Linked DNA regions of Rhizobium sp. N324. The protein of the gene in region 1 interacts with the protein of each later gene in a pairwise test. Links are inferred from orthologs where the notes say so. Each region holds a gene or a part of one and is shown on either strand. Other genes may lie near its edges.

What was found.
Region 2: the proteins of hflK (region 1) and ftsH interact in binary tests that used the Escherichia coli proteins (3 or more experiments, as listed by UniProt). The link is inferred for Rhizobium sp. N324 from one-to-one orthologs.

The regions. Positions count from the first base shown.
Region 1 is NZ_CP013630.1:2,982,253-2,994,066, forward strand. The notes cover bases 5,207-8,198. They hold hflK (FtsH protease activity modulator HflK), read right to left. Parts: upstream 7,250-8,198; coding sequence 6,164-7,249; downstream 5,207-6,163. Other genes in these bases: hflC (protease modulator HflC), read right to left, coding at 5,207-6,160; AMK05_RS14460 (dihydrofolate reductase), read right to left, coding at 7,399-7,917. Also shown: MocR-like pyridoxine biosynthesis transcription factor PdxR, read left to right, coding at 1-1,004; tRNA (adenosine(37)-N6)-dimethylallyltransferase MiaA, read right to left, coding at 1,001-1,897; phosphoserine phosphatase SerB, read left to right, coding at 1,896-2,786; AMK05_RS14445 (Do family serine endopeptidase), read right to left, coding at 3,250-4,992; more of hflC, read right to left, coding at 5,201-5,206; AMK05_RS14470 (hypothetical protein), read right to left, coding at 8,519-10,225; AMK05_RS14475 (hypothetical protein), read right to left, coding at 10,222-10,836; AMK05_RS14480 (hypothetical protein), read right to left, coding at 10,826-11,814.
Region 2 is NZ_CP013630.1:3,837,563-3,849,257, forward strand. Bases 3,624-6,496 are described here. They hold ftsH (ATP-dependent zinc metalloprotease FtsH), read right to left. Parts: upstream 6,090-6,496; coding sequence 4,158-6,089; downstream 3,624-4,157. Other genes in these bases: glmM (phosphoglucosamine mutase), read right to left, coding at 3,624-3,915; tilS (tRNA lysidine(34) synthetase TilS), read right to left, coding at 6,187-6,496. In the rest of the region: AMK05_RS18565 (phosphoserine transaminase), read right to left, coding at 1-943; AMK05_RS18575 (outer membrane protein), read right to left, coding at 1,127-1,963; more of glmM, read right to left, coding at 2,563-3,623; more of tilS, read right to left, coding at 6,497-7,644; tol-pal system protein YbgF, read right to left, coding at 7,656-8,645; peptidoglycan-associated lipoprotein Pal, read right to left, coding at 8,806-9,342; Tol-Pal system beta propeller repeat protein TolB, read right to left, coding at 9,495-10,802; AMK05_RS18610 (cell envelope integrity protein TolA), read right to left, coding at 10,824-11,270; AMK05_RS18615 (hypothetical protein), read right to left, coding at 11,271-11,695. UniProt on the Escherichia coli protein: Acts as a processive, ATP-dependent zinc metallopeptidase for both cytoplasmic and membrane proteins. Plays a role in the quality control of integral membrane proteins.

The DNA.
Region 1 (11,814 bases):
AAAATCCCATGGGACTGCACGAGCTGCGGGTCGCCATCGCCGACCATGTCCGCCGCGCACGGGCCGTTCACTGCGAGCCGGAACAGGTGATCGTCACGTCGGGTACCCAGCAGGGCCTCTATCTGGCGGGGCGTGTCCTGCTGTCGCGCGACGATCCGGTATGGACCGAGGATCCGGCCTATCCCGGGCTCACGGCCGTGCTCGACGATCTCGGCGCACGGACACATCGCATCCCGGTCGATGCGCAGGGAATGAACGTGGAACGCGGCCTCGAACTTTGCCAGCAGGCGCGCGCCGCCTTCGTCACCCCTTCGCATCAATATCCGGTCGGCATGCCGCTCAGCATGGCCCGGCGCAACGCCCTGGCCGCCTGGGCCGACCAAAACCGCGCCTGGATCGTCGAGGACGATTACGACAGCGAGCTGCGTTATGCCGGGCACCCCTTCCCCTCGATGCAGGGATTGCGCCCCTCCCGCGTCATCTATCTCGGCACTTTCAGCAAGGTGCTCTTTCCATCGCTGCGCCTCGGCTATGTCATCGCCCCTGCCGCGCTCGCGGAAGCCTTCGCCGGCGCGCGCGCCATTCTCGACCGGCACTCGCCGACCGCAGAACAGCACGTCCTAGCCGCCTACATGAGGGAAGGCTATTTCGAAGCCCATATCCGGCGCATCCGCGGCCTCTATGCCGAACGCCGCGCAATCCTGCTCTCAAGCCTCGAGCGGGCCTTGCCTGAGGGATGCCGTATTCAGCCGAGCGACCAGGGCATGCACATTCTTCTATGGCTGCCCGAGGGGACCGACGACGTGCAGCTCGCAGCCCAGGCGCTATCGGCCGGCCTTGCGGTGCGCGCGATCTCGCCCATGTATGCCGCACGGCCGGCGCGCCCCGGCCTGATGCTGGGATTCGGTGGATTTCTGCCGGACCGGCTGCAGGCGGCGGTTGGCGAACTCGTCAAATTGCTGAACCTGCAGATCTTCGGAGGCGGAGGCGAACGCCGAGGCTAAAGCATCAGCCGTTCCCAGCTGTCGTCCATCTGGTTGCGGAACCATGTCATTTGACGCTTGGCATATTGCCGCGTCGCCGCGGCCCCCTTCTCCAGCACCTCGTCACGCGTCATCCCGCCATTGAGCATCGCCGCGATCTGCGAGACTCCGATCGCCTTCATCACAGGCGCCTCGGCCGGCAGGTCGAGCGCAAGCAGCGCCCTCACCTCGTCTTCCGCGCCTTGGTCCAGCATCTTTTCGAAACGCCCGTTGATGCGCTGATGCAGCACCGCCCGGTCCGGCAGCACGACGATCTTGCGAGCCTGGCCAGCGTCGATCACCACGGGTCCCGACCGGCCCTGGAAATCGGCGATTGACCGTCCCGTCGCCTTGAACACTTCAAGCGCCCGGACGATGCGCTGCCCGTCCTGGCGATTGAGGCTTGCCGACATGGCAGGATCGATAGCCTCAAGTTCGGAATGGAGCCCCTCCGGCCCCTCCGCAAGCAGCCGCGTCCTGAGTTCCTCCCGCAGGTCCTCCGGGATCTGCGGCATGTCGGAGAGGCCGCCGGTCAGCGCCTTGAAATAAAGACCGGTGCCGCCGACGAAGACCGGCAGCCGGTCGGCGGCCCTGAGCGACGGCAGCAGCGTCGAGACATCGCGCAGCCAGCTGCCGGTGGAATAGGCCGCACCTGCCGGCACGTGGCCGTAGAGATGATGCGGCACACCCTGCATCTCCTCTTCCGACGGGCGCGCGGTCAGCACCCGCAGCGTATCGTAGACCTGCATGCTGTCGGCGTTGACGACCACGCCGTCATGGCGCTTGGCCAATTCGACGGCGAGCGCGGACTTGCCGCTGGCGGTCGGCCCGGTTATCAGGATCGCGTTCACTGTGCTCAGAAGGTTTTCCATCATGGCTCTCGTTGCCACGCTTGTTGCCAATCCGTCAAATCCCGTGCTGACACCCAAGATCGCCGAACAGGCGGCCGAAGCGGTGAACGCTTCCGGCCTCTACTGGCTGGCAGACGGCATCGCCTGCGACATCGCGCTGCGTGACGGCACGGATGCGCCAGCGGCCGAGGCTAATATTCTTGCCGTCATATCAGGCGCGCCGATCGACCTCGTGATCCAGGAGCAGGAGAGCCGCCGCAAGAAGCTGCTGATCGCCGATATGGATTCGACGATGATCGGCCAGGAATGCATCGACGAACTCGCTGCCGAAGTCGGCCTGAAGGAGAAGGTCGCGACCATTACCGCCCGCGCCATGAACGGTGAGATCGCCTTCGAGCCCGCTTTGCGCGAACGCGTCGCCCTCTTGAAGGGCCTGCCGACATCGGTGGTCGACGGAGTGATCGCCAAGCGCATCACGCTGACGCCGGGCGGCCCGGAACTGATCGCCACCATGAAGTCGAAAGGCCATTACACCGCCCTCGTCTCCGGCGGGTTCACCGTCTTCACCAGCCGCATCGCCGCCACCCTCGGCTTCGACGAGAACCGTGCCAATACGCTGCTCGAAGAGGGCGGCATCCTCTCCGGCTTCGTCGCCGAACCGATCCTCGGCAAGCAGGCGAAGGTCGATGCGCTGAACGAGATTTCGGCTCAGCTCGGCATTTCGCCTGAAGACGCGATCGCCGTCGGCGACGGCGCCAACGACCTCGGCATGCTGCACCTCGCCGGCGCCGGCGTCGCCCTCCACGCCAAGCCCGCCGTCGCCGCCGAGGCACAGATGCGCATCAACCACGGCGACCTGACGGCGCTGCTCTATATCCAGGGCTACCGGAAGACGGATTTCGTGACGGGTTGAATGTTCAATCGTGCTACAGAAAATGAATGAGAAAGCGAGCTTTGACTGACGAACAGCTAGCAGAACTTCGCGCCTTGGAAGCGCTTGAGGATAAACATATCGTCCGGAAATAGAGGATGACCGCTGGCGGTTCGCGCGAAAGGGCAATCTCCGAAGGCCCTCAAATAGCTCACCATCTCTGGACGGCTAATCCCCCCGGTCGATCCGAGCCATTCGGCACGCTATCCAACGCGTCGGCATGGAATTTGGCGCGAACGCTTACCCCAATCTTCCTCATCCCTGTGCTCGTCACAGGGATCCAGCGCGCCCAAGTCCTTGGGCGCGGGAGACTCCTTCTCCGTGCAGAAGCGTCATTCACGGCGCCGACGCGCCGTGGCTGGATTTCTGTGACGAGCACAGGAATGAGGGAGGAAAAGTTGCGCGAGAACAGGAAACGCAGCGGCTCGGCACCGCCGCAGTCCCCTTACTCCATCGGCACCGCCACAAAGCGCAGATCGCCATTCGCCGATGCGATCATTAGCTGGGCGTTCCGGCGGCCCTCCTGCTTCAGCGATTTCACCTTGGCGGCGACCGCGTCCGGCGACTTCATGAACTCCTGCGCCACCTCGACGATCACGTCGCCGGGCTTCAGCCCTTTTTCGGCCGAGGCGGAGCCGGGCGTCACCTCGGTCACGACGACACCGTCGACGCTTTCGGCGATGCCGAAAGCCTTGCGCGTCTCGGCGCTCAAAAGCGACAACGACAAGCCGAGCACATTCTTCGGCGTTGATGCATCCGGTGACACCTGGCCCTGCCCCTGGCCCTGGTGCTGGTCCGGCGCGCCCGGTGCAGGCTGGGCCTGATCGCCGGAATCCGGCTGGTCCATGTCGTTGTTCTCGTCCGGATCCGGGGTGATCACGCCGTCACCCTGCGAACCGTCGGGCGCCGCGTCGCCGGATGCCGCCGCCTGATCGCTGTCCTCGAGCCGGCCAAGCTTGACCTTGACGGTCTGCTCCTTGCCGTCGCGCAACACTACCACGTCGACTTCCTTGCCGACCGTGCTTTCCGCCACGACGCGCGGCAGATCGCGCATTTCGCTGACGGTCTTGCCGTCGAATTTCAAAATGACGTCGCCTGCCTTGATGGAACCGTCGTCGACCGGGCCGCCCTTGATGACGCCGGCGACCAGCGCGCCCTTGGCACTGTCGAGCCCGAGGCTGTCGGCGATATCGTCGGTCACCGGCTGGATGCGCACGCCGAGCCAGCCGCGCCGCGTCTCGCCATATTCACGCAATTGGTCGACGACGCCGGAGGCAAGCTCGGAGGGGACCGAGAAGCCGATGCCGATCGAGCCGCCGCTCGGCGAAATGATCGCCGTGTTGATGCCGATCACCTCACCCTTCATGTTGAAGAGCGGCCCGCCGGAATTGCCCTTGTTGATCGCCGCATCCGTCTGGATGAAGTTGTCATAGGGGCCGGCATTGATATTGCGGCCGCGCCCGGAAATGATGCCGACCGTCACCGAGCCGCCGAAGCCGAACGGGTTGCCGATCGCCATCACCCAATCGCCGATCCGCATCGTGCTGGAATCGCCGAATTTCACCGATTTCAGCGGCGTCTTCGGCTCGACCTTCAGCACCGAAAGGTCGGTTTTCGTATCCGTGCCGATCAGCTTTGCCTTGAGCTTCGAACCATTGGCGAAGTTGACTTCAATATCGTCGGCGCCCTCGATCACATGGTTGTTGGTTACGATATAGCCGGTCGGGTCGATGACGAAGCCGGAGCCGAGCGAGCTGACATTGTGGTTGCCGCCCTTGTTGCCCTGCTTCTTGTCGAAGAAGTCGTTGAAGAACTCCTGGAAAGGCGAGCCGTCGGGGGCGCGCGGCGCCGGGCCGACACCCTCGTCGTCCTTCACGTTCTGCGAGGTCGAGATGTTGACCACGGCGTCGAGCAGCCCCTCGGCGAGATCGGCGACCGACGCCGGACCGTTGTTCGGCACGCCGGCTTGAATTGGTGCGGCCGGCTGCGGTGCAGCGGCTGCAGGCGGCGTGGGCGCAGGAGCAGCCGTTTCCGGAGTAGCCGGAGCGGGTGCGACAACAGCTGGTGCTGTCGTTTCAGGCGCGGTTTGCGCATAGGCGACCCCGTTCATGCCGGCATGCGCAATCATTGCAGCGCTGGCCATAAGCGCGAGCGTTCGTCTGAAGGGCGAGCGATTCGTGGGGGCCATCAAGCTTCCTCTTAGGGGGTAAATGCGCACATTGAGCACCAGCATAAGGCGGAATGATGGAGGGCGAAATCACCTTTTCGCGAAATCCCCGTGCAATATGACGTACCCTCGCAAAAGCCTGATTATCTCGACCTTTTCACGAAAAAAGGGCCGGCACTCGGGCCGGCCCTTTCAGGATTGTCGGGATGCCAATGGCATCCCTTTGCCGTCAGTTCGCCGGCTGCGCGGGTGCTGTGGGAGCAGCCGCGCCGGGAACTGCCGCAGCCGGATTTGTCGGCGCTTGCAGGGCGCCGGCGGCATTGTCGAAATAGCGGAAGAATTCCGTATTCGGCGACAACACCAGCGTCGTATCCTGCGACGAAAGCGCCGAGGAGTAGGCAGCCATCGAGCGATAGAACTCGAAGAAAGCCGGATCCTTGCTGAAGGCGTCGGCGAAGACGCGGTTGCGTTCCGCATCACCTTGACCGCGCAGGATTTCCGCATCGCGCTGGGCGCCCGCGGTGAACTCGACGACCTGGCGGTCGGCGACGGCCCGGCGCCGCTGACCTTCTTCATTGCCCTCCGCGCGGATGCGCTCGGCTTCGGCCAGGCGTTCCGAGCGCATGGCGTTGTAGGTGTTGGGCGCAACCTCGGGCGAAAGGTCGGTGCGGCGGATGCGAACATCGTCGATATGCAGGCCGAGATTTTCGGCATCCGTGCGCAGGTCGTCCCGGATCTCCAGCATCATCGCGACACGTTCTTCCGAGAGTGCGGCATTGTAGTCACGCAAGCCGTAGACGCGGCGAAGCGATGAATCGAGCTGCGCTCTCAGCCGCGCTTCCGCGGCCTCGCGATCGCCCGACACCGTTTCGCGGAAGCGGCGAACATCCGAGATATTGTAGATCACGAAGGCATCGACGTCGAAGGTCTGGCCGTCCTGAACCTGAACGCGGATATTGTCGAGATCGAGCCTCAGCGCCTGCTTTTCCACCAGTTGGACGCGGTCGGCATCCATGAACCCGAAGGGCAGCTTGAAATAGATGCCGGGTTCGGTCTTGACCGACTGGATCTGGCCGAAGCGGACGACGATCGCCTGCTCGCGTGCATTCACCACGAAGATCGACGAATAAAGCCCGACCAGCACGATGGCCAGGATGACGAGAATGATGGGAAGTCTGTTCGATGTCATGGTTCAACCTCCCTGCTGCGCCGGCTTGCCGATCTCGTTGAGCGGCAGATAGGGCAACACACCCTGCTTCTCGTCGATGATGACCTTCTTCGAATTCTTCAGCACCTGTTCCATCGTTTCGATGAACAGCCGCTTGCGGGTCACTTCGGGAGCCTTCGAATATTCGTCGTTGATCGCGGTGAAACGCTGGGCCTCACCTTCCGCCTCCTTGACGACACGGTTCTTGTAGGCCGCCGCATCTTCACGGATTCGTGCCGCATCGCCTCGCGCCTGGCCGAGCTTCTGGTTCGTGTAGCGGTTGGCATCTTCGATCGTGCTGTCGCGGTCACGGCCGGCACGCTGCACTTCTTCGAAGGCATCGGCGACTTCGCGCGGTGGCGCCACGTTCTGGATCGTCACGCCGGTCACGGTCACGCCCGCGCCATAGCGGTTCATCGTATCCTGCACGATATTGAGCACATCCACTTCGATCGGCTGACGATTGCTGCGGAAGGCGTCCTGTGCCGGACGGCGCCCGACGATTTCGCGCATGGCGCTGTCGGAAACCTGCTGCAGGGTCTCTGCCGGATTTTCGACGTTGAAGAGATAGGCCTTGGGATCGCTGACGGTATAGAACACGGCGAACTGCACATTGATGACGCTCTTGTCGCTGGAGAGCATCAGCCCGTTCGAGGACGATGCAGAGGTCGCGCCGATATTCAGCTGTTGCACGGTCACCTTGACCGTCTCGACGGATTCCATCGGCCAGAAATGGAAATGCAGGCCGGGCATCGAAATCTCTTCCTTCGGCTTGCCGAAGCGCAGCTCGACGCCGCGTTCGTCCGGCTGCACCACGTAGACGCACTGGATCAGCCAGAAAACCGCAACGACCGCCGCGACGATCACCGCCACGCCGCCGTTGAAACCGCCGGGAACGATGTTGCGCAGCTGGTCCTGACCGCGCCGGATGATATCTTCCAGATCGGGCGGTCCGCCCTTGCCGCTGCCACCGCCCCGCGGGCGGTTCGGCCCCTGGCCCCATGGTCCCTGATTATTACCGCCGCCGCCGCCCCAAGGGCCGCCGCCGCCATTCTGATTGCTCCAGGGCATCAAAACCTCGTTGTTCGTTAAGTCTTCCACGCATCCGGAACCGTGGGGGCTGACCGGTGGATGCGTTGGTGACCGTTATAGGTATCGCCGCATCGGCTTTCAACGCAACGTGAGAAACTTGGTCAATTTAATTGGAAAATAGTTCATTTTCAGCCGTGGCGGCGCTCATAGACGACGTAGCGCGTGGCATAACCGTCCTTCTCGCCGGCCGGAACCGCGAGTGTTTCCCCTGCCCGCCAGATCTCGGGATCGATCGCAGGGAACGATGCATCTCCATCGAGATCGGCCTCGACATGCGTGATGCACATCCGATCGGCCAGACCGATCGCCTGGGCATAGACCTGCCCGCCGCCGATAATGCAGATCTCGTCGACACCAGTTTCACGCGCCAACCTGTCGGCCGCCGTCATCGCCTCCGGCAGCGAATGCGCCATGGAGACATCGGGATGATCTATCGCCGCCTGCCTGGAGATGACGACGTTCGGCCGCCCCGGCAGCGGCTTTCCGATCGATTCATAGGTCTTGCGGCCCATGACCACAGGCTTGCCCAATGTCAACGCCTTAAAGCGCTTAAGATCGCTCGACAGCCGCCAGGGCATGTCGCCGTCGCGGCCGATAATACCGTTTCGGGCAACGGCTGCGATAATGGTCCTGCGGATATCAGCCATGGAATGTCCCGGATCAGACGGCGATCGGCGCCTTGATGCTGGCATCGGCCTCGTAGCCGATCAGCTCGAAATCGTCGAAGGTGAAGCCGAAGATATCCTTCGCATCAGGCTTGATGCGCATGAAGGGCAGCGGCTTCGGCCGGCGCGCCAGCTGCAGCTTCGCCTGGTCGAAATGGTTGTGATAAAGATGGGCATCGCCAAGCGTATGAACGAAATCGCCGGGCTTCAACCCCGTCACCTGAGCCACCATCATCGTCAAAAGCGCGTAGGAAGCGATGTTGAACGGCTTTCCGGCATTCCACATTTTTTATCACCTTTTTTTATCAATCTAGGCAACATCTCGAAAAATGAAGGGTGATGCGAACCAGGCCGAAGCAAGCATGAACCATTGCTAGAGCAGCTTTGGACTGGATCTAGGCAATCGCCTTGAAAAAGGCGACAGACGCGAACAGAGCTCGGGCTTGTAGGCCAGCGCCCTTTGAATAGCAAGATTCTTTGCGCGATACGTTGATTCGTCAGTGGCCGACACAATCCAAAACTTCGGCCGATAGGGCAGCTACGCCTGGGGTGCGCATGCGGAGATAGTAGGCGGCGCTACGACTTACACGAGGACGGCAAGCCGAGCTTCAGCGGACGCTCTGTCTCCTCGATCGATATCCCGAAGTAGCTGCCTCTTCTCTTCCGACTTTGTTAGCCGTCTGTTTGTCGTCTCCAGATGAAGCTCTTTCTGACGAATTTCTCCATCGAGTTCCTGCGACTTGAACTCTTTGCCCCGCCTCAAACGACGGTCGAGCTCTCGTCCGATATAAGGTTTCAACCCCTCTGGCGAGAGGTGGTTGGTATCCTTATGTACGCGGGTGACCAGCGTTTCGATGAAACTCGAGTTCGGGCTCAGTCCTTGTATTGTCGAGCCGTAGGCGTCGAGCGCGACGCAAATCTTCTTCGTTACATAAGTTGCACGGAACCGATGGTAGCTGCAGTCAAATATCCCAGCTTTACGGAAACACTCGATGGATATCTTCGTAAGGCTGTCGCCTTGAAGAACTTCGCCAGTCTTTTGCGAAAGAAAGACAAACTGGCTCGGCGGTCGTCCCTTCTTCAAATTTACCTCGACGATCGCAGCGCGCTCGACGTCGACGTAGTCTAGGGTGACATCCAGAAGGAACAGGTCGGGATAGATCGTGTGCCAAGTCCCCCCTTTTGTGAAGATTTTGATACCCCATCTGCTGCCCCTTGATCGGAGCTCGTCGAGCTGCTCGCGAGTCGGAAGATCAGTGAGGCGAACGCCGAGGACCGATGCTCGCCTCGCGCCAGTGTACTCACCCCATAGAAACAATAAGGTATCGCGGGTCGCATGACGGTGCGACGCGGCTACACGATGAACATTACGGATTCCCGGTTCGTCGGGCGTGCCGCGATCCGCAGCGTTGCCACGCTTATCGCGTAGCGTGACAATCGATACCCACTGTCGGATCCGCCGACCGCTTGGCATTACGCCATAGTGCACCCGACCTGTGACAGGTGGTCTCTGCCTTTGGCTCTGCGCTTGATCTAACTCGACCACACCACGGATACGCCCAGTTTTCTCAGCCCAAGTGAGAAAGCGAAAAATTACGGAAAGATAGTTGTTGAAGGTCCTTGCCCATATGTTCCGCCCTTCGTCATTCAAGATCGCGGCGTCAACATGTCGAATCGAACTGCGATAGTTGCGAAGGCGGCCGTCGGTGAGATGCCTCAGCTGCCATCCCTTCTTTCGGCAGTGCCGAAGAAATCGTCTGAGGATGCTCGCGTCCCTTTTCGCCGTCAGTAAGCTTACCCCGTCCTTCACTACGCGATCTCGTAGAAAGTCGGAGGCATCCTCGTCGATCCTATCACCCCACAAAAGGACGGGTATAGTGTAGGTTTCACCGTCGAATTCGAAAGTTACGAATTCGATCTCGCCAGTGTCTAGCCGGTCGAGACGAGCTTTCGTTTCCACGAGGTCAATAACATTCGACTGTGGACCGTCTAGCCCCTTCTCTATGTCGGCAACCCGGACTTGGTGGCTGACAAAAAGCTCCGACGCCAACTCGTCAAACTCGGCGGTGATCCTCCGGAGCGCAGTGTTCTGTCTAAGCGCCGACCGACCAACCCCCAGCAAGTCTGCCAGCCAGCCGCGTTTGACCCCCTTCTCATCTGCTTCGAGTCTGCCGGAGGCTCTGGCAGCATCCAAGGCTTCCTGTCCACGACGACCGTGCGCAACCGCTTTGTCCCGATTGGACAAACCACGAAGATCGCCCCAGATATCATCAAGGTTTTCCAGCTTCATTCGACTAACCGCAGATATGGCGTTTTGCCCCGTCGCTTTCTTCCTGGCCTGTCCTGGCGCGGGCTAGACCGCGGCTCAGCTCGAGCGTTGTGTCCAGGGGCCTCTTCGGTCAGCGCCCGTAGTCGCTTCAGTTCCGCTACTGCGCTGTCGCGTTCGTCTTCGACTTTGCGCAACCGCTCGATCTCGCGGCTCATTGCCTTGGCGTCCTCGGCCTCGAGCCGCGCCTTCGACCATTGAGCGAGATAATCGCGCCTTGCGATCCGTTCTTGCATCTCCTCAGGCGTCAACACAGGCGTCGTTTTCGGCTTCTCTGTCCGCTGTTCCTGGGTAGGTCGCCGTTTGTTTATCGACTCTAAAAGCCTTTTGATCTCAGAGACCAGCCCTCCGCATGTGGGATGCGTCCTCGTGAGAATGTTTGTGTTGGTCACTGGAAACACACCGACCTGCGGCATCAGAAAATCTCGCGTGCCATCCAGCGTCTTAGGAAACGTCGTCCAGTCCTCGACCGTCGCCTTGCCTTCGTCGACCGCCGTGAGATAATCTCGCAACCGCTTCACACGTTCTTCGTTAGTGGGGAGCTTCTTTCGAGCACGGTTCTCTTTATCGCTCATTTGAGACATCCTCCAATTGCAATGCCGGTCGGGGCTCGAGCTTTCCTCGGAACGCTAGAAACTTCATGGTCCGCTCGTCCTGAAGTTCTTGAAACAATGTTCCCTCGAGTAGCGCCGGGACCGGCTCGCCGCGTAACTTGATAACCTCGTCCATCACTGCCCTTGTCTTGCGGGCAGACAAGCAGAATGGACAACCAGACCCACAGACCTCCGGTGCTGCATGGGTAAGGTCAGGTCCTTGCCCTTCTTTGCCGCTCAGTCGGCGGCAGAACTCCCTCGGCGCTCTTCCCGAATAGTTCCAATGAAAACAAATACCCCAGTCTTGCATGATGACCATAACACCATGATTTTTGAACAACTGGGCGACGGCGGACGCCACGTTTCTCATCGTTACGACTTTGAGGTTGTCTTTGATGACCGCTTTGATCTTTTCGCCGAGCCTTAGGATCGTGAGCGCGGGCGTCCCGCCATAATTCTCTTGTCCTTCAAGAACGCTTTCGACGACGTTCTGGACGTACCGCCACTCCTCTTCGTCCCAAAGGGCTGCAACATCCGGGTCAAGCGCGGTGTATCGACGGGTGACGGATATATTTTCCTGGTCGAGCATGTTAGCCACGCCCTCGATGGAACTCTCGTATTTCCAATAGTACAAGGTAGGCGAAAACCGTCGGAACTGACGAAGTTGCCAGTGCCAGCGCTCCCATTCCGAAGTTTTGCTTCGGAATTTTGGTAACTTGTAAACGGACGCAAGGTGGTTGGCTCCGCTGTTGGTAAAGTTAACCAACTCTGCCCGGCGATCGTGCACATTCGAGAACTGAAACATCCGCGGAGAGGCGTCTGGAGGAAGGTACGTCATCACCGCTTCAAGCTGCTGCACAGTGAAAACGACAGCTTCGACTGCCGGCATCAAGCGGACGTCCGGACGCCTTTTTTTCAGCCTTGGCACCTTGATCCACCATTGCCCCGACGGATCTTTGT
Region 2 (11,695 bases), 850 kb from region 1 along the record:
CGACGATCTTCAGGCAGACTGAGGTGTTGGAGGCCGTTTCCGCGTTGACGGCGAGATTGGCGATCCAGTCGTTGGCCGCGACGAAATCGTGGATGACCTTGGCATTGGCATCGGCACGCGCGATCAGCGCCTTCAGGCCGCCGAGGCCCTTGGCCCAGACCAGCGCATCGATATAATCCTCGACGCAGAGCATCGACGGCGTGTTGATCGTCTCGCCCTGGAAGATGCCTTCCGTCAGCTTGCCGCCAGAGGTCATGCGGAAGATCTTCGGCAGCGGCCAGGCGGGCGTATAGGTGACTAGGCGCTCGACGGCGCGCGGCGAAAGAATGATGACGCCATGCGCGCCCTCGCCGCCCAGGACCTTCTGCCAGGAGAAGGTGACGACGTCGAGCTTGGCGAAATCGAGTTCCTGCGCGAAAGCGGCCGACGTGGCATCGCAGATCGTCAGACCCTTGCGGTCGGCGGGAATGAAATCGGCGTTCGGCACGCGCACACCCGAAGTCGTGCCGTTCCAGGTGAAGACGACGTCGCGGTCGAAATCGACGGCGGAGAGATCGGGAAGCTCGCCGTAACCGGCTTCGAGCCTGCGCACGTCCTTGAGCTTCAGCTGCTTGACGACATCGGTGACCCAGCCGGCGCCGAAGCTTTCCCAGGCGAGCATATCGACGCCGCGTTCGCCGAGCAGCGACCAGAGCGCCATTTCGACGGCGCCGGTATCGGATGCCGGAACGATGCCGATGCGATAATCCGGCGGCACGTCGAGAATTTCACGGGTAAGGTCGATGGCCTGCTTGAGCTTGCTCTTGCCGACCTTCGCGCGGTGCGAACGGCCAAGGGCCGCGTCGGAAAGAGCGTCGAGCGACCAACCGGGGCGCTTCGAGCAGGGGCCAGAAGAGAAATGAGTATTATTCGGACGGATGTCCGGCTTTGCGGTCTTCGCCATGATGCTATCCTCTCAGATAGAAAGCCCTTCGTTGGGGAAGGGTGTCCCGCCGCCGTGTGTATGGATAGCAGGCGTCATAGTCAAGATCGAAGTGTCGCAGAGAGAGGATATTTTGACGCAGGCACGCTTGACGCAGCAAAAAGCCGCCCGGGCGGGCGGCTTTCTGATGGGCGCGAATTGAGCTTACTTGTAGACCGCCGGCTGCAGCGGAATTTCCGGCGGCGGTTCGTAGCTCGTCTGGGCGCATCCGCCGAAGAGATAGCGGCCACCGACGCGGACTTCATGGGCGCTGAGCCCCTTGTCGCGGCCCGGACCGCCATTTTCGGCATAGCCGAACATGTTGCCGCCGTCGACATGCAGGTATCGGTAGCCGACATCGGCCTTGAAGTTGCAGGTCACGTCGACCGAGGCGCCGGCCATGAGGGCGTAAGTAAAGCGCCAGTTGCCCTTGCCGCCATGGGTGACCTGATCGTCGCAGAAGCTGCCGTCATCGGCGCAGGCGACGTTGCGCAGGTTCTTCCACTTGACGTAGGAGCCACCGATACCGGCGCCGACATAAGGCGTAACGTAGCCATAGGTGCCGAGATCGACATAGGCGTTGGCAAGCAGCGTATAAGCCGTCAGCGAAGAGCGGTCGCTCGACGTGCAATCCACCAGCGGGAAGCCGCACTGCCCGACCGTCGAGCCCTTGAAATCAGCCTGCGTCAGATAGTCGAAGGTCAGATCGGTGCGCAGATAGCTATTGATCTGATAACCGACACCGCCGCCGATCGTCCATGCGTCGTCGAGGTCAGCGTCGTCGAAATCGACCTCGGTGGCGTTGCTGCCCTGGAAATACCGGGCGCCGCGCAGATCGGTAAAGGCATAGCCGACATCGCCGCGCAGGTACCAGCCGGTCGCTTCGCTGACCGCCACTTCGGGCGGCTGCTCCGGGATAGGCTCAGCGGGGGCGAGGTCCGCGGAATAGGCATGTGTCGCGATCAACAATGCGGCGAAGATGCCGGACAAGCTTCTTTTCATGGATCCCACTCCAAAATCCGTTGGGTCGGCAGGCTTCAAGTCGCTGCCAGACTGATACGCTTCGGATGGATAATGAATGGGAAACGTTAAAAGCTGCTTAACCACGATTATTTACCGTAGATCTTGAAGCTTCAGGTAGAGGAAACATGGATTGCTGCGGTAAGTCTTTGAGAAGACGCCCTGACGAGACCTTGGCTGGATAACGAACCAACTCTTCCCGTGATCTTCATCTGGCCGCGTCACGACATACAATCGTCATCCGGCGGGTGATAAATTGATGAGGGGTGGGCTGGGTTGATCCTTGCGCTAGATCTTCTGCCGTAGAGCATGGCGTCGAACGAAACCTCACGAGCAAAGCACGCCCATTAGCCACACGGCACGATCAGCCCTCATCCTGAGGCGCCCCGTAGGGGCCTCGAACGACGGGGGGCGGTTGGCTGCGCAGTCACAGCCATCCGAATTATTGGATAGTACACCAGTGGCCGGCCTCGTCCTTAGAGGCCCCTTCGGGGCGCCTCAGGATGAGGACGGAGAGAGGACGTCGCCCATCCTCCGAGACCCGCCAAGCTTGTCGCCGAGCCCGATCTGTCTTCAAAGAATCAGGCAGCAGTCCGCACGTTCGAGATCGTGCCGATCAGCTCGTTGACGATGCGTTCGATCTGGGCGCGGTCGTCGCCTTCGGCCATGACGCGGATCAGCGGCTCGGTGCCCGAGGGGCGGATGACGAGGCGGCCGTTTTTGGCGAGCTCGGCTTCGGCATCGGCGATCGCCTTCTGCACCTGGATATCCTCCAGCGGCTTGCCGCCGCTGATGCGGACGTTGCGCAGGAGCTGCGGCACCGGCTCGAAGCGGCGGCAGACCTCGCTGACAGTCCGGCCGGTCCGCTTGACCGCGGCCAGGATCTGCAGCGCTGCGACCAGACCGTCGCCGGTCGTGCCGTAGTCCGAAAGCACGATGTGGCCCGACTGCTCGCCGCCGACATTGTAATTGTGCTGGCGCATATGCTCGACGACATAGCGGTCGCCGACCCGCGTACGGGCAAGCGCCATGCCGCGTTCGTCGAGGAAGCGCTCGAGGCCGAGATTGGACATCACGGTGGCGACGATGCCGTTGCCGCGCAGCTGCTGGATCTCGGCCCAGCTCTCGGCGATGACGGCCATCAGCTGGTCGCCGTCGACGATCGAGCCATTTTCATCGACGATGATGACGCGGTCCGCATCGCCATCGAGCGCGATGCCGATATCGGCGCGCACCTCGTCGACCTTCTTCTGCAGCGCGACCGGGCTGGTGGAGCCGCAATTGAGATTGATGTTGGTGCCGTTCGGCTCGTTGCCGATGGTAACGACCTCGGCGCCGAGCTCCCAGAGCACGGCCGGCGCCACTTTGTAAGCGGCGCCATTGGCGCAGTCGATGGCGATCCTCAGACCCTGCAGCGTCACGTCGCGCGGCAGCGTGCGCTTGGCATGTTCGATATAGCGGTCATGCACACCGTCGACGCGCTTGGCGCGGCCGATGTCATCGGATTTGGCAAGCTGGGCGTTCAGGTCCTTTTCGAGCAGATCCTCGATCTCGGCCTCGAGGTCGTCGGAAAGCTTGTAACCATCAGGACCGAAAAGCTTGATGCCGTTATCCTCGTAAGGATTATGCGAAGCCGAGATCATCACGCCGATATCGCAGCGCAGCGAGCGCGTCAGCATGGCGACGGCAGGTGTCGGGATCGGGCCGAGAATGAAGGCGTCGAGGCCGGCGGCCGTAAAGCCTGCGACCATGGCGTTCTCAAGCATATAACCGGAAAGGCGCGTATCCTTGCCGATGACGACGCGGTGGCGGTGGTTGCCGCGGCGGAAGATCGTACCGGCGGCAATGCCGACCCGCATGGCGAGATCCGGCGTCATCGGGAAGACGTTGGATTGGCCGCGAATGCCGTCGGTTCCGAAATAGCGTCTCTTCATCTGCACTCCTGCGCTTTCCGCGCGCCATTCAAGGCAGCGCACCGTTCCAAGCGAATCCGGCTTCCATGGAATGTCGTCAATCCAGGAGCGTGATTCACGCTTGCCTCAATTCAGCGGAATGCCACAAAATGCGGCGATCGGCACGTAAATTAGCAAGAAAAATGATTATATCCCGTTACCAATAGAAAAGGCCGGATCTCCCGCTGGGGAAATCCGGCCTTGTTCAAGATGATGCCAGCCGCTCAATGCGGCTGCGGTTCGAGGCCGGCTTCGGGCTCGTCGCCCTTGGCGGCAGGCCGCGCGCCGGCCTTCGGAACGGCCGAGCCGCGGCTCGGCGGCGAATCATCGCCGAGATCACGGGACGGCTTCTCGCCGCGGATCAGCGCCTTGATCTCTTCACCGGTCAGCGTCTCGTATTCGAGCAGACCTTCGGCAAGCGCGACGAATTCGTCGTGCTTATCAGTCAGGATCGTGCGCGCCTGCGTATAGGCTTCGTCGATCAGGCGGCGCACTTCGTTATCGATCTTCTGCGCGGTGGCTTCCGAAACATTCTTCGACTGCGAAACCGAGTGGCCGAGGAAGACTTCCTGCTGGTTCTCGCCATAGGCAACCTGACCGAGCTGGTCGGAGAAGCCCCATTGCGTCACCATGGCGCGGGCAAGCTTAGTCGCCTGCTCGATGTCGGAGGACGCACCCGAGGTGATGTTCTCCTTGCCGAAGGTGAGTTCTTCAGCGACACGGCCGCCCATCATGATGCAGAGGCGCGAAACCATCCACTTGTAGCTCATCGAGTAGCGGTCGCCCTCGGGAAGCTGCATGACCATGCCGAGTGCACGGCCGCGCGGAATGATCGTCGCCTTGTGCAGCGGATCGGCGACGGCGACGTTCAGCGCGGTGATGGCGTGACCGGCCTCATGGTAAGCGGTGAGCTTCTTTTCCGCCTCGGTCATGGCCGAGGAGCGGCGCTCGGCGCCCATCATGATCTTGTCCTTGGCGTCTTCGAATTCCTGCATGGTGACGACGCGCTTGTTGCGGCGAGCGGCCATCAGGGCGGCTTCGTTGACGAGGTTCATCAGATCGGCGCCGGAGAAGCCGGGCGTGCCGCGGGCAAGAACCTTGAGATCGACATTCGGCGCCAGCGGAACGTTGCGGGCATGCACCTTGAGGATGCGCTCGCGGCCGACGATATCGGGGTTCGGCACGACGACCTGACGGTCGAAACGGCCGGGACGCAGCAGCGCCGGGTCGAGCACGTCGGGGCGGTTGGTGGCGGCGATCAGGATCACGCCTTCATTCGCCTCGAAGCCATCCATCTCGACCAGCAGCTGGTTCAGCGTCTGCTCACGTTCGTCATTGCCGCCGCCGAGACCGGCGCCGCGATGACGGCCGACGGCATCGATTTCGTCGATGAAGATGATGCAGGGCGCATTCTTCTTCGCCTGCTCGAACATATCGCGCACACGGCTAGCGCCGACGCCGACGAACATTTCGACGAAGTCGGAACCGGAAATGGTGAAGAAGGGCACGTTGGCTTCGCCGGCAACCGAGCGGGCGAGCAGCGTCTTACCGGTGCCCGGAGGACCGACGAGCAGCACGCCTCGCGGGATCTTGCCGCCGAGACGCTGGAACTTCTGCGGATCCCGCAGGAATTCGACGATTTCTTCGAGATCCTGCTTGGCCTCGTCGACACCGGCGACGTCTTCGAAGGTGACACGACCATGCGCTTCGGTGAGAAGCTTGGCCTTCGACTTGCCGAAGCCCATCGCGCCGCGCGAGCCGCCCTGCATCTGCCGCATGAAGAACAGCCAGACACCGAGGATGAGCAGCATCGGCAGCAGCGTTCCGAGGTAGCTCAGAAAGCCGGAGGACCCATCGGTCTCCGGACGCGCAGTGACGGCAACGTTTTTGGCCTGCAGGCGATCGAGCAAGCTGTCGTCGATGACGGGCGAATAGGTCTGGAAGTTGTTGTTGTTCTCCAGATAAGTTCCGCTCAGCCGATTGCCGGTGACGACGACATCCTTCACGCGGCCCGCATCGACCTCACGCAGGAACTGCGAATAAGGGATTTCGCGGGAGCCCGTCTGCGCCGGCGCCGTCTGAAACATACTGAAAAGGGCGATCAGCAGAAGCGCTATGATCGCCCACAAGGCGAAGTTACGTAAGTTAGGGTTCATTGAACTCCCCAGCACTGGAACAGCCGCCTCATGGCGACCGTCTTATTCTTCTCTAACATAGGGTTGCGCCGTGCGATTGCCAAGGCGATCCCCCAGGTCAGATGGTTTTTCCGTCAATACTTCTTAAAGGCGGCCTCGCATAGGGCGCCGTCGCGAAAACCGCCGAAAGCTTGTTGGCAAAGATGAAATCAAATCGTGTCAAAAAGCGGTCGAAGGGTGCGAAATAGGGCGTTAGGTCGATCCGACGGGCGGATTCTGGGGATAGAGGGACTCCCTCTGCCGATAAAACCGGCGCCGAGGCAATGGCGCGTTTCCATGCGGCCTTGGGCAGGCCCCTGCCCTCTCCTCCCTCATTCCTGTGCTCGTCACAGGAATCCAGTGCGCCCAAGTCCTTGGGCGCGGAAGACTCTCCCCTGACCGGGTCATTCACGGCGCGGACGCGCCGTGGCTGGATTCCTGTGACAAGCACAGGAATGAGGGAGGAGCGCGCGGCCTGCGCCTCTATCCCTATGGTCGCTCTCGAGTTGTTTACCGCCTCAAACCTCCCGTCCCACACGCCCGCCTCTCCCGGCTTCACCACCAGCGGCACATTCCCCCGGCTCTCGCGCGTGAGATAAAGCCCGTCTCGCCTGAGATCGAATACCACCCTTCCCGCGGTCATCCGCCCCAGCTCCCCGCCGGTGGCAAAGGAGAGAAGGCGCTCCATCTGTACCCTCCCCGGCGCAAACGGCTGTCCGCCGAAAACCGCTGTCAGGCGGCCGAGCGCATAGTCGAGAACGGCGCGATCCTGGCGCAACCCGTCAGGCATCACTTGCCCGAGCAGGCGGCCGTGAAGCCTGAAATGACGATCCAGCCATTCCGCTCCCTCGGCCGAAAGAGCCAGCCGCTCTTCCCAGATGGCACGAATATTCGTCTCCGCATCTGCATCTGCCGACAGCTGCCGTCGCACCCGCACACGCTCGTACTTCACATCTTCATTGCTCGGATCGTCGATCCACCCCACACCCCGCTCCTTGAGGAAAGCACGGATATCGGCCCGGCTGGAAAAGAGGAGCGGCCGCAAAATCCAGAAACGCCGGTCGAAGAGCACCGCATCGGCAATGCCTGATGAAACCTGCTCCGTTCGCACGCCGCGCATGGCAAGTGTTTCGCGCTGGTCGTCGTGTGTGTGTCCGGTGACGATGAGATCGGCGCCAAACGCTTCCGCCGCTTCGGCGAGCAAGCCGTAACGCGCCTCGCGTGCCGCGGCCATGATGCCGGTTTTCGGCTTGTCGCCTCGCCAGGTCATAATGGTGTGGGCAATGCCAAGCGACGTGCAGAGGGCTGCGACGTCTCGCGCCTCGTCTGCGGAGCCGGCGCGCAACGCATGGTCGATGGTCGCAGCGCATAAGGAGATTTTGAGATGCGGCACGGCCTTCACGGCTTCATCGAGAAGGAGAAGCAGGCCGGTGGAATCGCTGCCGCCCGATATCGCGACGAGAATGCGTGCGGGGCTTTGAAGCGACGTGAGAAACTGGAGGATCGCCTCTGGCGGCGATAAGCCTTCCGGAGACATGCCGGAAGACCTTAGCAGGCGAGGCGCTTCTGTTCGCTCGCAACCTTGCTTATGACGGCACGCGATGCCTTCGGATAACGCTTCGACACCTCGCGCAGCGTCGCACAGGCGGTTTCGGTATTGTCTAGCGCGGCAAGCGACATGCCGAGTTTCAGCAGCATCTCGGGCGCCTTTTCCGATGTGCCGTATTTCTGATGTGCATTGAGGAAGGTTTTGGCCGCCTCATTGTACTTGCCTTGCGAATAGAGTGCTTCGCCGAGCCAGAAATTGGCGTCCGCGGCCCGCGCGCTGCTCGGGTAGCGGGTGATGTACTGGGTGAATTCCTGTTCGGCCGTGCTGTAATCGCCTGACAAGACGTGGCCATAGGCAGCCTTGTACTGATCGGCCTCGCCGCCGAGCGAGGCAGTCTGTTGCGGCGCGCCGGGATTGGCATCGGGGACAGGGCCGGAGCCCACGCCCGCATTTTTATCGACGGTTCCGCCGACCGGATTGCCATTCTGATCGAAATCGATCGAGCCGAGCTCCTTCGGTGGCTGGCCGAGGCCGCTATTGCTGGGCACATTGGTGGAGGGAGCCGTTTCGGCTCCCTGCGGTGCTTGGATCACTCTGGCAACGTCGTCGCCGCCGGAAGCCGCCGGGGCGGTATCGGTCTCGCTCTTTTTGACAGGAGCTTTTGCACCGCCGCCGGCGCCGCCGGTTTTCTCCAGCTGCTGGAAGCGGAATTCATTGTCTTCCTGTTGCTTGCGGATCGTCTCCTGCATCTGCAGCAGCTGGAAGCTCATCTCCTCGATCCGGCCGTTCAGCTGCCGCAGCTGCTCTTCGAGCTGCTGCACGCGAACCTCGGCATCGCCGCTCTGCACCTTGACAACAGGCGGCGCCGACTGGTTTTCCGCGGACCGGCCACCGAGATGCAGCCCAAAGAACGAGGCAGAATAGGCCGCCCGTTCGCTCCCGGTCACAGCCGCGAGGCACAGCATGCCTGCCACGACAAGTTTCTTCATATGTATCGTCCTGTCCCAGTGATTCTTCGCACCTCGATGGCACGAACAGGAGATTTTTCCAATTGCTGTCAAAAAGCAACGGAGTCTGGCCAAAGTGTGGTCAAAAAGAAAGGCGGCCCCCGAGAGGACCGCCTTTCCGAAAGCAAACGAAATCGGCAGATTACATGCCGGCGCCACCGAGAACCGTGACCGCGCGGCGGTTCTGCGACCAGCAGGAAATATCGTCGCACACGGCAACCGGACGTTCCTTGCCGTAGGAAATCGTCTTCAGGCGCTGCGCCGGAACGCCTCGCGAAGCGAGATAATCCTTGGCGGCAGCCGCGCGGCGGGCACCAAGCGCAAGGTTATATTCGCGCGTGCCGCGTTCGTCGGCATGGCCTTCGACGGTGATCTGGTAGTTCGGGTAGCGGGCGAGCCACTGCGCCTGACGGTCGAGCGTCTGCGAAGCATCGGCGCGGATCGACGAGGAGTCGGTATCGAAGAAGATGCGGTCGCCGACATTGACCGTGAAATCCTGGGCTGAGCCCGGCGTCGCGGAGCCACCGGCGCCGCCCGCGCCGAGGCCGAGATCGCCGGCGCTGTTCGGCGGCTTCTTGGCGCAGCTCGCAAGGGCGAGGCCGGCGACAAGCGCGATCATGACGGGGTTGCGGGCGAAATTCTGCATGCGGCTCATTGCCGGGGTATGAATTCGGCTCATGGCCGGTCTCCTTGCGGGTTCATCAGGGTTTCCGGACAGTAACCGCACTCGGTTAACCGCCCCTCAAAAATCATGGTTAACGAATTACTGATTTGTCCCTTGGTCGCTCGATTCCATGACTTTGGGACGACATGAAGGCAGCAGCGCATCGCCTACTCCATCAGCGGCGACCAGGCCGGGTCGGAACCGTAGCTCGGCGTCTTCACGAGCTGCTCGTTGTAACCGGTCAGATCGATCGAGTAGAGCTGCGGACCGCCTGAGCCTGCCGCCTGGCGGAAGAACATCAGCACGCGGCCGTTCGGCGCCCAGGTCGGGCCCTCATTGTGGAAGCCGGTCGTCAGAATGCGCTCGCCGGAACCATCCGGTTTCATCACGCCGATCGAAAACTTGCCGCCGGCCTGCTTGGTGAAGGCGATGAGATCGCCGCGCGGCGACCAGACCGGCGTCGAATAGGAGCCGTCACCAAAGGAAATACGGGTCTGGCCCGAGCCGTCGGCGTTCATCACGTAGATTTGCGGCTTTCCGCCACGGTCGCTTTCGAAGCTGACGCGCGCGCCGTCAGGCGAATAGGAAGGCGAAGTGTCGATCGCAGCCGTCGAGGTCAGGCGCGTCGTCGTGCGTGAGCGCAGGTCCATCGTATAGATGTTGGAATTGGCGTCCTGCTGCAGGCTCATGATCACCTTCTGACCGTCCGGCGAAAAACGCGGCGAGAAGGTCATGCCGGGAAAATTGCCGACCACCTCACGCTGCCCGGTTTCGAGCTGCAGCAGATAGACCCGCGGCTGCTGGTTGGCAAAGGACATGTAGGTAACTTCCTGCCGGCTCGGCGAGAAGCGCGGCGTCAGCACGAGGTCGCTGCCATCCGTCAGCATGCGCACATTGAAGCCGTCCTGATCCATGATCGCCAGCTGACGCTTGCGCTGCTGCTTGGTGCCGGTTTCGGAGACAAAGACGACACGAGTGTCGAAATAGCCCTCTTCGCCGGTGATCTGCTTGTAGATCGCATCGGCGATGATGTGGGCCACACGGCGCCAGTTCTCCGGCTGCGTATAGAACTGCTGACCGGTCATCTGCTGCCCGGCAAAAGTATCCCACAGGCGGAATTCGGCGCGAAGACGGCCATCCGCTTCCTTGGTAACCCGGCCGGTGACCAACGCCTGTGCATTGATGACCTTCCAGTCCTCGAAACGAGGCGAAGCGTCGGGATTAGAAATCTTTTCGATGAAGGCAGTTTTGTTGATGGGTGCGAAGAGACCGGACCGCTGCAAGTCGGCGGCGATGACTTGCGAGACCTGCGCGCCCATGTCGCCCTGGAAGTCGGTCACCGCGATCGGAAGCGGTTGGATATTGCCCTTGTTGATGTTGATTTCGACACGCGCATTTGCCGGAGAGGAGACGACAGCGGCAGCGGTCATGCCGACGGCGACCACCAGCGCGCGGATGAGGGAACATTTGACCATATCAAACAAGCCTTTCAGCATCTAATGGGTAAGAGTGCTGGTGTCGAAGTTGAAAACAACTTCCTTCCAGACATCGTATTTATCTTTCGGAAGCATCGTAAAGGGAGTTGCGCGACGAACTGCGCGAAGGCCGGCATCGGTAAGACTTTTCTGCGCACGCTCACTGCCACCGGTGACCTGCACATCAGGATTGCCGACGATCTGCCCGTCTATGGCTAGCTTTATGTGGACCGTCAAAAGCATGCTGCCGATGTCTTTCAGGCGGCTGTCGACGATGAATTGACGTTCGATCGCGTTTCTCAGCGCCGCAACTTCAGCCACGCTGAGAACCGGCGAATTTGCGTCGCTGTTTCGGCGAACGGTCGTCCCCGCATTTGCATTGAAGGGAAATGCGAGGCCAAGGATCAACCCTGTCAGCACCACGCATATCCGGAAAACCTTCGCGAAATGGAACAAGTTCTTCGACACTTAAATCCCCAAGTCGCTAGCATCGAAGGTGAGATCCAGCTCGTTCCAGCCGTTTTCTCCCTCATATTTGTCTGCAGGCAAATTTTTGAGAGGAGATGATTTCATAACAGCGCGGTAGACACTGCTCTTGAGCGCTTGGCGTGTTGAATCCGGCCCCCCTGAAGCAATGACCTCGGGGTCGCCAACGACATTGCCGGCCTGATCGAGTTGAACACGAACCTTAAGCTGAACCTCGTTGGCGCCTGCCAGCCCCGAAACAACCGACCAATTACCGGAGATCTGACCACGTACAGCATCAATCTCGCTCTGGCTGAGTGAAGCACCACCATTACTCTTCTTGTTGCCAAGCGACGCTTCCTGCGTCGAGCGTTTCGCCCCCCCAGCGGAAGGGTCGGTCTTGTTCAGCAAGGCCGAGATCTCGTCGG